Aromatoleum petrolei: one gene and its partner. The protein of the gene in region 1 binds, or shares a complex with, the protein of each later gene. Links are inferred from orthologs where the notes say so. Each region holds a gene or a part of one and is shown in the gene's direction. Other genes may lie near its edges.

The links.
Region 2: the proteins of obgE (region 1) and ybiB are in contact, whole or in part, in a crystal structure (PDB 8BFT), measured with the Escherichia coli proteins. The link is inferred for Aromatoleum petrolei from one-to-one orthologs.

Annotation. Positions count from the first base shown.
Region 1 is NZ_CP059560.1:1,260,168-1,263,462, forward strand. The notes cover bases 1-2,980. They hold obgE (GTPase ObgE), read left to right. Parts: upstream 1-882; coding sequence 883-2,079; downstream 2,080-2,980. Other genes in these bases: rplU (50S ribosomal protein L21), read left to right, coding at 198-509; rpmA (50S ribosomal protein L27), read left to right, coding at 532-795; proB (glutamate 5-kinase), read left to right, coding at 2,139-2,980. Also shown: more of proB, read left to right, coding at 2,981-3,254; ToN1_RS05730 (type II secretion system protein), read right to left, coding at 3,251-3,295. UniProt on the Escherichia coli protein: An essential GTPase which binds GTP, GDP and possibly (p)ppGpp with moderate affinity, with high nucleotide exchange rates and a fairly low GTP hydrolysis rate.
Region 2 is NZ_CP059560.1:2,024,591-2,027,850, forward strand. What follows is about bases 81-3,025. They hold ybiB (DNA-binding protein YbiB), read left to right. Parts: upstream 81-1,065; coding sequence 1,066-1,986; downstream 1,987-3,025. Other genes in these bases: ToN1_RS09255 (NAD(P)-dependent oxidoreductase), read right to left, coding at 81-132; ToN1_RS09260 (2-hydroxy-3-oxopropionate reductase), read right to left, coding at 132-1,016; ToN1_RS09270 (pirin family protein), read right to left, coding at 2,112-3,005. Also shown: more of ToN1_RS09255, read right to left, coding at 1-80; ToN1_RS09275 (FMN-dependent NADH-azoreductase), read right to left, coding at 3,103-3,260.

The DNA of each region.
Region 1 (3,295 bases):
GCCCCAAAGTTGTCTGACAACATTCGAATCATAGTTCCACTTCGATCGAATGTCAGTATTGGGGAATACCCGCACCCGAGGAGATACCTTGGCAAGGTTCCGGAGCCTGCGCCTAAGCGCTGATTTTCTTGACGAAAATCCTGCTCGTCGTGTAAGGTGCGCGATTCCTTTGCAAACCCATCAACTGGAGCAACACCATGTACGCGGTGATAAAAACCGGCGGCAAGCAGTATCGCGTCGTCGCCGGCGAAAAGATCAAGGTAGAACAGATACCGGCAGACGTGGGCTCCGAAATCACCATCGACCAGGTTCTCATGGTCGGCGAGGGCGAGTCGGTCAAGATCGGCACCCCGGTGGTTTCCGGCGCCGCAGTGAAGGCGACCGTGGTTTCCCACGGCCGTCACGAGAAGGTCAAGATTTTCAAGATGCGCCGCCGCAAGCACTACCAGAAGCACCAGGGCCATCGCCAGAACTACACCGAGCTTCGCATCGAAGCGATCTCGGCCTGATTAGCCAAGGAGGTAATTCGTCATGGCACACAAAAAAGCTGGCGGTAGTTCCCGTAACGGCCGCGACTCGGAATCGAAACGACTTGGCGTGAAGCGCTACGGCGGCCAGTTCGTGCTCGCAGGCAACATCATCGTTCGCCAGCGCGGCACCGAATACCACCCGGGCGAGAACGTCGGCATCGGCAAGGACCACACCCTGTTCGCGCTGAAGGACGGCACCGTGCAGTTCACCGTGAAGGGCGCCTCGCGCCGCCGCACGGTCGTGATCGTGCCCGAAGCCGCCTGAGTTCCGGCATCAAGGTTCGAAAAGCCCTATCCTTGCGGTAGGGCTTTTTTGTTTTTGCCATAAGCACAACTCGGCACTGCACAGCACATGAAGTTCATTGACGAAGCGCGCATCGAGGTCATGGCCGGCGACGGCGGCAACGGATCGGCCTCCTTCCGCCGCGAAAAATTCATCCCGCGCGGCGGCCCCGACGGCGGAGATGGCGGCCGCGGTGGCAGCATTTTTGCGGTCGGCGACCGCAACCTCAACACGCTGGTCGACTACCGCTACACTCGCATGCACCGCGCGCAGCGCGGCGAGAACGGCGGCAACAAGGACTGCTACGGCAAGAGCGGCGAGGACATCACGCTGCGCATGCCGGTCGGCACCGTGATCACCGACTTTGAAACCGGCGAACTCATCGCCGACCTCGATGTCGATGGCAAGCGCGCACTGATCGCCCGCGGCGGCAAGGGCGGCCTCGGCAACCTGCACTTCAAGTCCAGCGTGAACCGCGCGCCGCGCAAGCGCACCCTCGGCGAGGAAGGCGAGCGCCGCATGCTGCGCCTGGAACTCAAGGTGCTGGCCGACGTCGGCCTGCTGGGCATGCCCAACGCCGGCAAGTCGACCTTCATCCGCTCCGTCTCGGCCGCCAAACCGAAGGTCGCCGACTACCCGTTCACGACGCTCGCGCCCAACCTGGGCGTGGTGCGCACCGACGAGAACCGCAGCTTCGTCATCGCCGACATCCCCGGCCTGATCGAGGGTGCAGCCGAAGGCCACGGACTGGGCCACCAGTTCCTGCGCCACCTGCAGCGCACCCGCGTGCTGCTGCACCTCGTTGACCTCGCGCCCTTCGATCCGGACGCCGACCCCGTTCATGACGCCAAGGCGATCGTCGAGGAACTGCGCAAGTACGACGAGTCACTGTACAACAAGCCGCGCTGGCTCGCCCTGAACAAGCTGGACCTGATCCCGGAAGAAGAGCGCGCCGAGCGGATCGCCGCGTTCCTCGAGGGCTACGGCCCGGTGGATCGCCACTTCGAGATCTCCGCCCTCACCGGCGATGGCGTCCGTCCGCTGGTCTTCGCGATCCAGGACTTCCTCGACGCCGATCGCGCCCAGGCGGACGCCGAACGCGCCGCACGCGCTGCCGAGGAAGCGCGCCTCGCCGCCGAGGCGGAGGCCCGTGCCGAGGCAGCCTATCAGGCCCGTCTGCAGGCCATCCTCGCCGAGGAGGACGACGAGGATGAAGACGAACACGACTGCGATGAGACGGACCGCCCGGAGAAGTCCGGCAACTGATCCCGAGTCCGGCCTGGTGCCGGCCCCTTCCCGTTAGCCCACGCTTGCCGTCACAGATCATGCGAAACAAGATCCGCAATGCGCGCCGCCTGGTGGTCAAGGTCGGCAGCGCCCTCGTCACCAACAACGGCACTGGCCTCGACAAAGCCGCGATGGCGGACTGGGCGCGCCAGTTCGCCGCCCTGCGCGACTCCGGCAAGCAGGTCGTGCTGGTGTCCTCGGGCGCCATCGCTGCGGGCATGCAGCGTCTGGGCTGGACGAAGCGCCCGCAGGAAATGCACAAGCTGCAGGCCGCCGCGGCGGTCGGGCAGATGGGGCTCGTCGAAGCGTACGAAGAGGCATTCTCGGGCCACGGCATCCACACCGCCCAGATCCTGCTCACGCACGACGATCTCGCCGACCGCAAGCGTTACCTGAACGCCCGCTCGACGCTGACGACGCTGCTCGAACTCGGCGTCGTGCCAATCATCAACGAGAACGACACCATCGTCACCGACGAGATCAAGTTCGGCGACAACGACACGCTGGGGGCGCTGGTCGCTAATCTCATCGAAGCCGATGCACTGATCATACTCACGGACCAGAAGGGCCTCTATACGGCCGACCCGCGCCAGGACCCCTCCGCGACGCTGGTTTCCGAAGGACGCGCCGAGGACCGTGCCTACGAGGCGATGGCCGGTGGCGCCGGCACCGGCATCAGCAAGGGCGGCATGATCACGAAGATCCGCGCCGCCCAGCGCGCCGCCCGCAGCGGCGCCCATACCTGCATCGCCAGCGGCAGCGAGCGCGACGCGCTGGTGCGTCTTGGCCAAGGCGAGGCGCTCGGAACCCTGCTATTCGCCACCAGCTCGCCGCTACAGGCGCGCAAGCAGTGGCTCGCCGACCACCTGCAGCTTGCCGGCGATCTGGTCATCGACGACGGCGCCGCGGCTGCGCTGCGCAGCGGGCGCAGCCTGCTGTCGGTGGGCGTGATCGAAGTACGCGGCGATTTCGAGCGTGGCTCGGCGGTCGCCTGCCGTACGCAGTCAGGAGAGGAAATCGGCCGCGGCCTGGTCAATTACAGCAGCACGGAATGTCGTCGCGTGGCGCGCAAACCCAGCAGCGACTTCGAACAGCTTCTCGGCTACATCGACGAGCCCGAACTGATCCACCGCGACAACATGGTGCTGCGCTAATCCCCTGACGCCGGAACGGATACCCCCGTTCCGCCACGAAC
Region 2 (3,260 bases), 760 kb from region 1 along the record:
CGCGCCCGTGCCTTCGAAGGATGCGACGCTTTCGGGGCGCCGCGCCCACAGGTGCAGGCGGTGGCCGGCGCGCTGCAGGTGCTGCGCCATCGGGCGCCCCATCGCACCCAGACCGACGAATCCGACCTCCATCAGTCGTCGCCCTCCCCGCCGCTCATGCGCTCGAGGAGCTTCAGCATCGCGATCGAGTCGTTCTCGCCCAGGCCGCTGCCGACCATCGCATTGAGCATCTGCGCGGTCGCGGCGGAAGTCGGCAGCGCGAGGCCGAGGCGGTGCGCCTCTTCCATCACGATGCGCAGGTCCTTCTGGTGCATCCACGCCTTGAAGCCGGGCTTGAAGTTGCGGTCGAGCATGCGCTGGCCGTGGTTCTCCAGCACGCGCGAATAGGCGAAGCCGCCGAGCAGCGCCTCACGCACCTTCGCGGCATCCACCCCGCTCTTCTGCGCGAAGTTCATCGCCTCGGCCACCGCGGCGACGCCGACGCCGGTGAGGATCTGGTTGCACGCCTTGGCGACCTGGCCGGCACCGCTCGCGCCGATCAGCGACACCGTCTTGCCGATCGCCTCGAAGACGGGCTTCACGCGCTCGAACGCGGCCGCGTCGCCGCCGACCATGATCGTCAGGGTCGCGTTGATCGCGCCGATCTCGCCGCCCGACACCGGCGCGTCCAGCATCTCGATGCCGCGCGCCTTGAGCTTCGCCGCGATGGCCTGCGCGGCGGCGGGTGCGATGGTGCTCATGTCGACGAAGATCAGGCCCGCGCGGGCCCCGTCGGCCACACCCTGCGGGCCGAGCGCGACGTGCTCGACGTCGGGCGCATCCGCGACCATCGTGATGACGACCTCGACACGCGACGCCACCTCCGCCGCGCTCGCGCAGTCGCCCGCGCCGGCGTCGAGCAGCGGCTGCATCGACTCGCGCCGACGGCTCCATACGTGCACCTTGTGCCCGGCCTTCATCAGGTTCAGCGCCATCGGGCGCCCCATCAGGCCGAGGCCGACGAATCCGACTTCCATTTCGATTCTCCTGTGGCTGGAACGCGCATGGCGACGCATAATCGCCGCCATGACCTACGCCCCCATCATCAAGGAAATCGGCCGTGGCGCCAAGGGCGCGCGCGATCTCGACGCTGCCCAGGCGGAAGCGCTCTTCGGCGACATGCTGGACGGCAAGGTGCCGGACCTGGAGCTCGGTGCCGTCATCGTGTCGCTGCGCATCAAGAGCGAGTCGCGCGACGAGCTGCTGGGCTTCAAGCGCGCGATGGATGCCCGCTGTGCTCAAGTCGCGGTGCCGCCGGGGCCGCGCTGCGTGATCCTGCCGACCTACAACGGCGCGCGCCGCCAGGCCAACCTGATGCCGCTCGTCGCGCTGCTGCTCGCACGCGAAGGCGTGCCGGTGCTGATCCAGGGGCGGCACGATTTCGAGTCACGCGTGAGTCCGTTCGAATTGCTCGCGGCGCTCGGCATCCATCCGGCGCTCGGAGTCGGCGAGGCGCACCGCGAACTCGCGGAAAAGCGCATCGCCTGCCTGCGCCTCGACGAGCTAGTGCCGGGGCTCGATGCCCTGTTGAGCCTGCGCCTGCGCCTGGGCGTGCGCGGCAGCGGGCACACGATGGCGAAGCTCGTCGACCCGTGCATCGGCCGCAGCGTGCGGGTGGTCGCGGTGACGCACCCGGAGTATCTCGAGCGCATGCACGAGTTCCTCGTCGCGGACGGCGGGCGGGCGATGCTGATGCGCGGCACCGAAGGCGAAGCCTACGCGAATCCGCGCCGCCGGCCGGCAATGCAGGCGTTCCGCGATGGCGCCGCAGAACTCGCGTGGACCGCGGAGGAAGGCGGCGCGCCGCCGCTGGAGGGGCTGCCGGATGCACCGGGCGTGGAAGAGAACGCGGCGCTCATCCGGGCGATGCTGGCCGGCAAGGTTCCCGTGCCGCAACCGGTGCTCGATCAGGCCGCGTTGCTCGTGCGGCTCGCGACCGAAGCCTGACGCGACCTGTAAGCTCTGCGCCCGACAGGCGAGACCTCGACCACGACGAAAGCCCAGGGAGGGGAGACTCCCGCCGTAGTTGAAGCCTCTCCTGTCGGGCGCAGATCGGGCAGTACGGTTCCGGGTCAGCCGGCAATCGGCGCGAACCGTCCGTCCCGGTAGTCCGCGAGTGCCTGGTGGATCTCGGCCTGCGTGTTCATCACGAAGGGTCCGTACTGCGCGATCGGCTCGCCCAGCGGCCGGCCGGCGATCAGCAGCACGCGCGCCGGCGCCTCGCCCGCTTCGATGACGACGCCATCGGCGGCGGCGTCATTGGCGAAGATCGCCATGCGTTGCACCGCCACCGGCGTACCGGCGACCGTGACCGCGCCGCGATACACGTAGATGAAAGCATTGTGCCCGGCCGGCAGCGATTGCGCGAAACGCGCGCCCGCCGGCAGGTGGATGTCGAGATACAGCGGCGCGGTCGCTTCGCGCCTCACCGCGCCCGCAACGCCGTGGCTCTCGCCGGCGATCACGGTCACCTCGGCGCCCGCCGTGGTCGTGAAGGACGGCAGATCGCCGGCGGTGAAGTCCCGATACCAGGGCGCGCACATCTTGTCCCCGCCGGGCAGGTTCAGCCACAGCTGGAAGCCTTCCATCACGCCCTCTTCCTGCTCGGGCAACTCGGAGTGGATCACGCCGCTGCCGGCCGTCATCCACTGCACGCCACCGTTCTCGAGCAGGCCCTCGTGGCCCGCGCTGTCGCGGTGGCGCATGCGGCCGGCGATCATGTAGGTGACGGTTTCGAAGCCGCGGTGCGGATGGTCCGGGAAACCGGCGATGTAATCGCCCGGGTCGTTGCTGCCGAAGGCGTCGAGCATCAGGAAGGGATCGAGGCGGCGCTGCAGCGGCTGCGTGAGCACGCGGGTGAGCTTGACGCCCGCGCCGTCGGACGTGGCCTGCCCGGCCACGAGACGCTCGACGCTGCGCGAGCGGGCGACGTCTTCACTGTTGCGTTGCTGTTGCGTGACGGACATGGTGTGGTCCTCCGTGTCGGGGTCGGGGGTGCTCTCTGTATTCCTCCGGCGCCGGATCGATGCGTCCGGCGTCCGGGTATGCACGGCTGCGAGTCGCTTACGCGAAGGCGGCCTCGATGTCGCGTTGGGCCTCGGCGAAGGCCTGTTGTTCCGCCTCCGGCCCCATCGCGAGTCCTTCGGCATAGACGAAGGTGATGTCGGTCATGCCGAGGAAGCCGAGCACGATCTTGAGGTAGGGCACCTGCGAATCCCAGT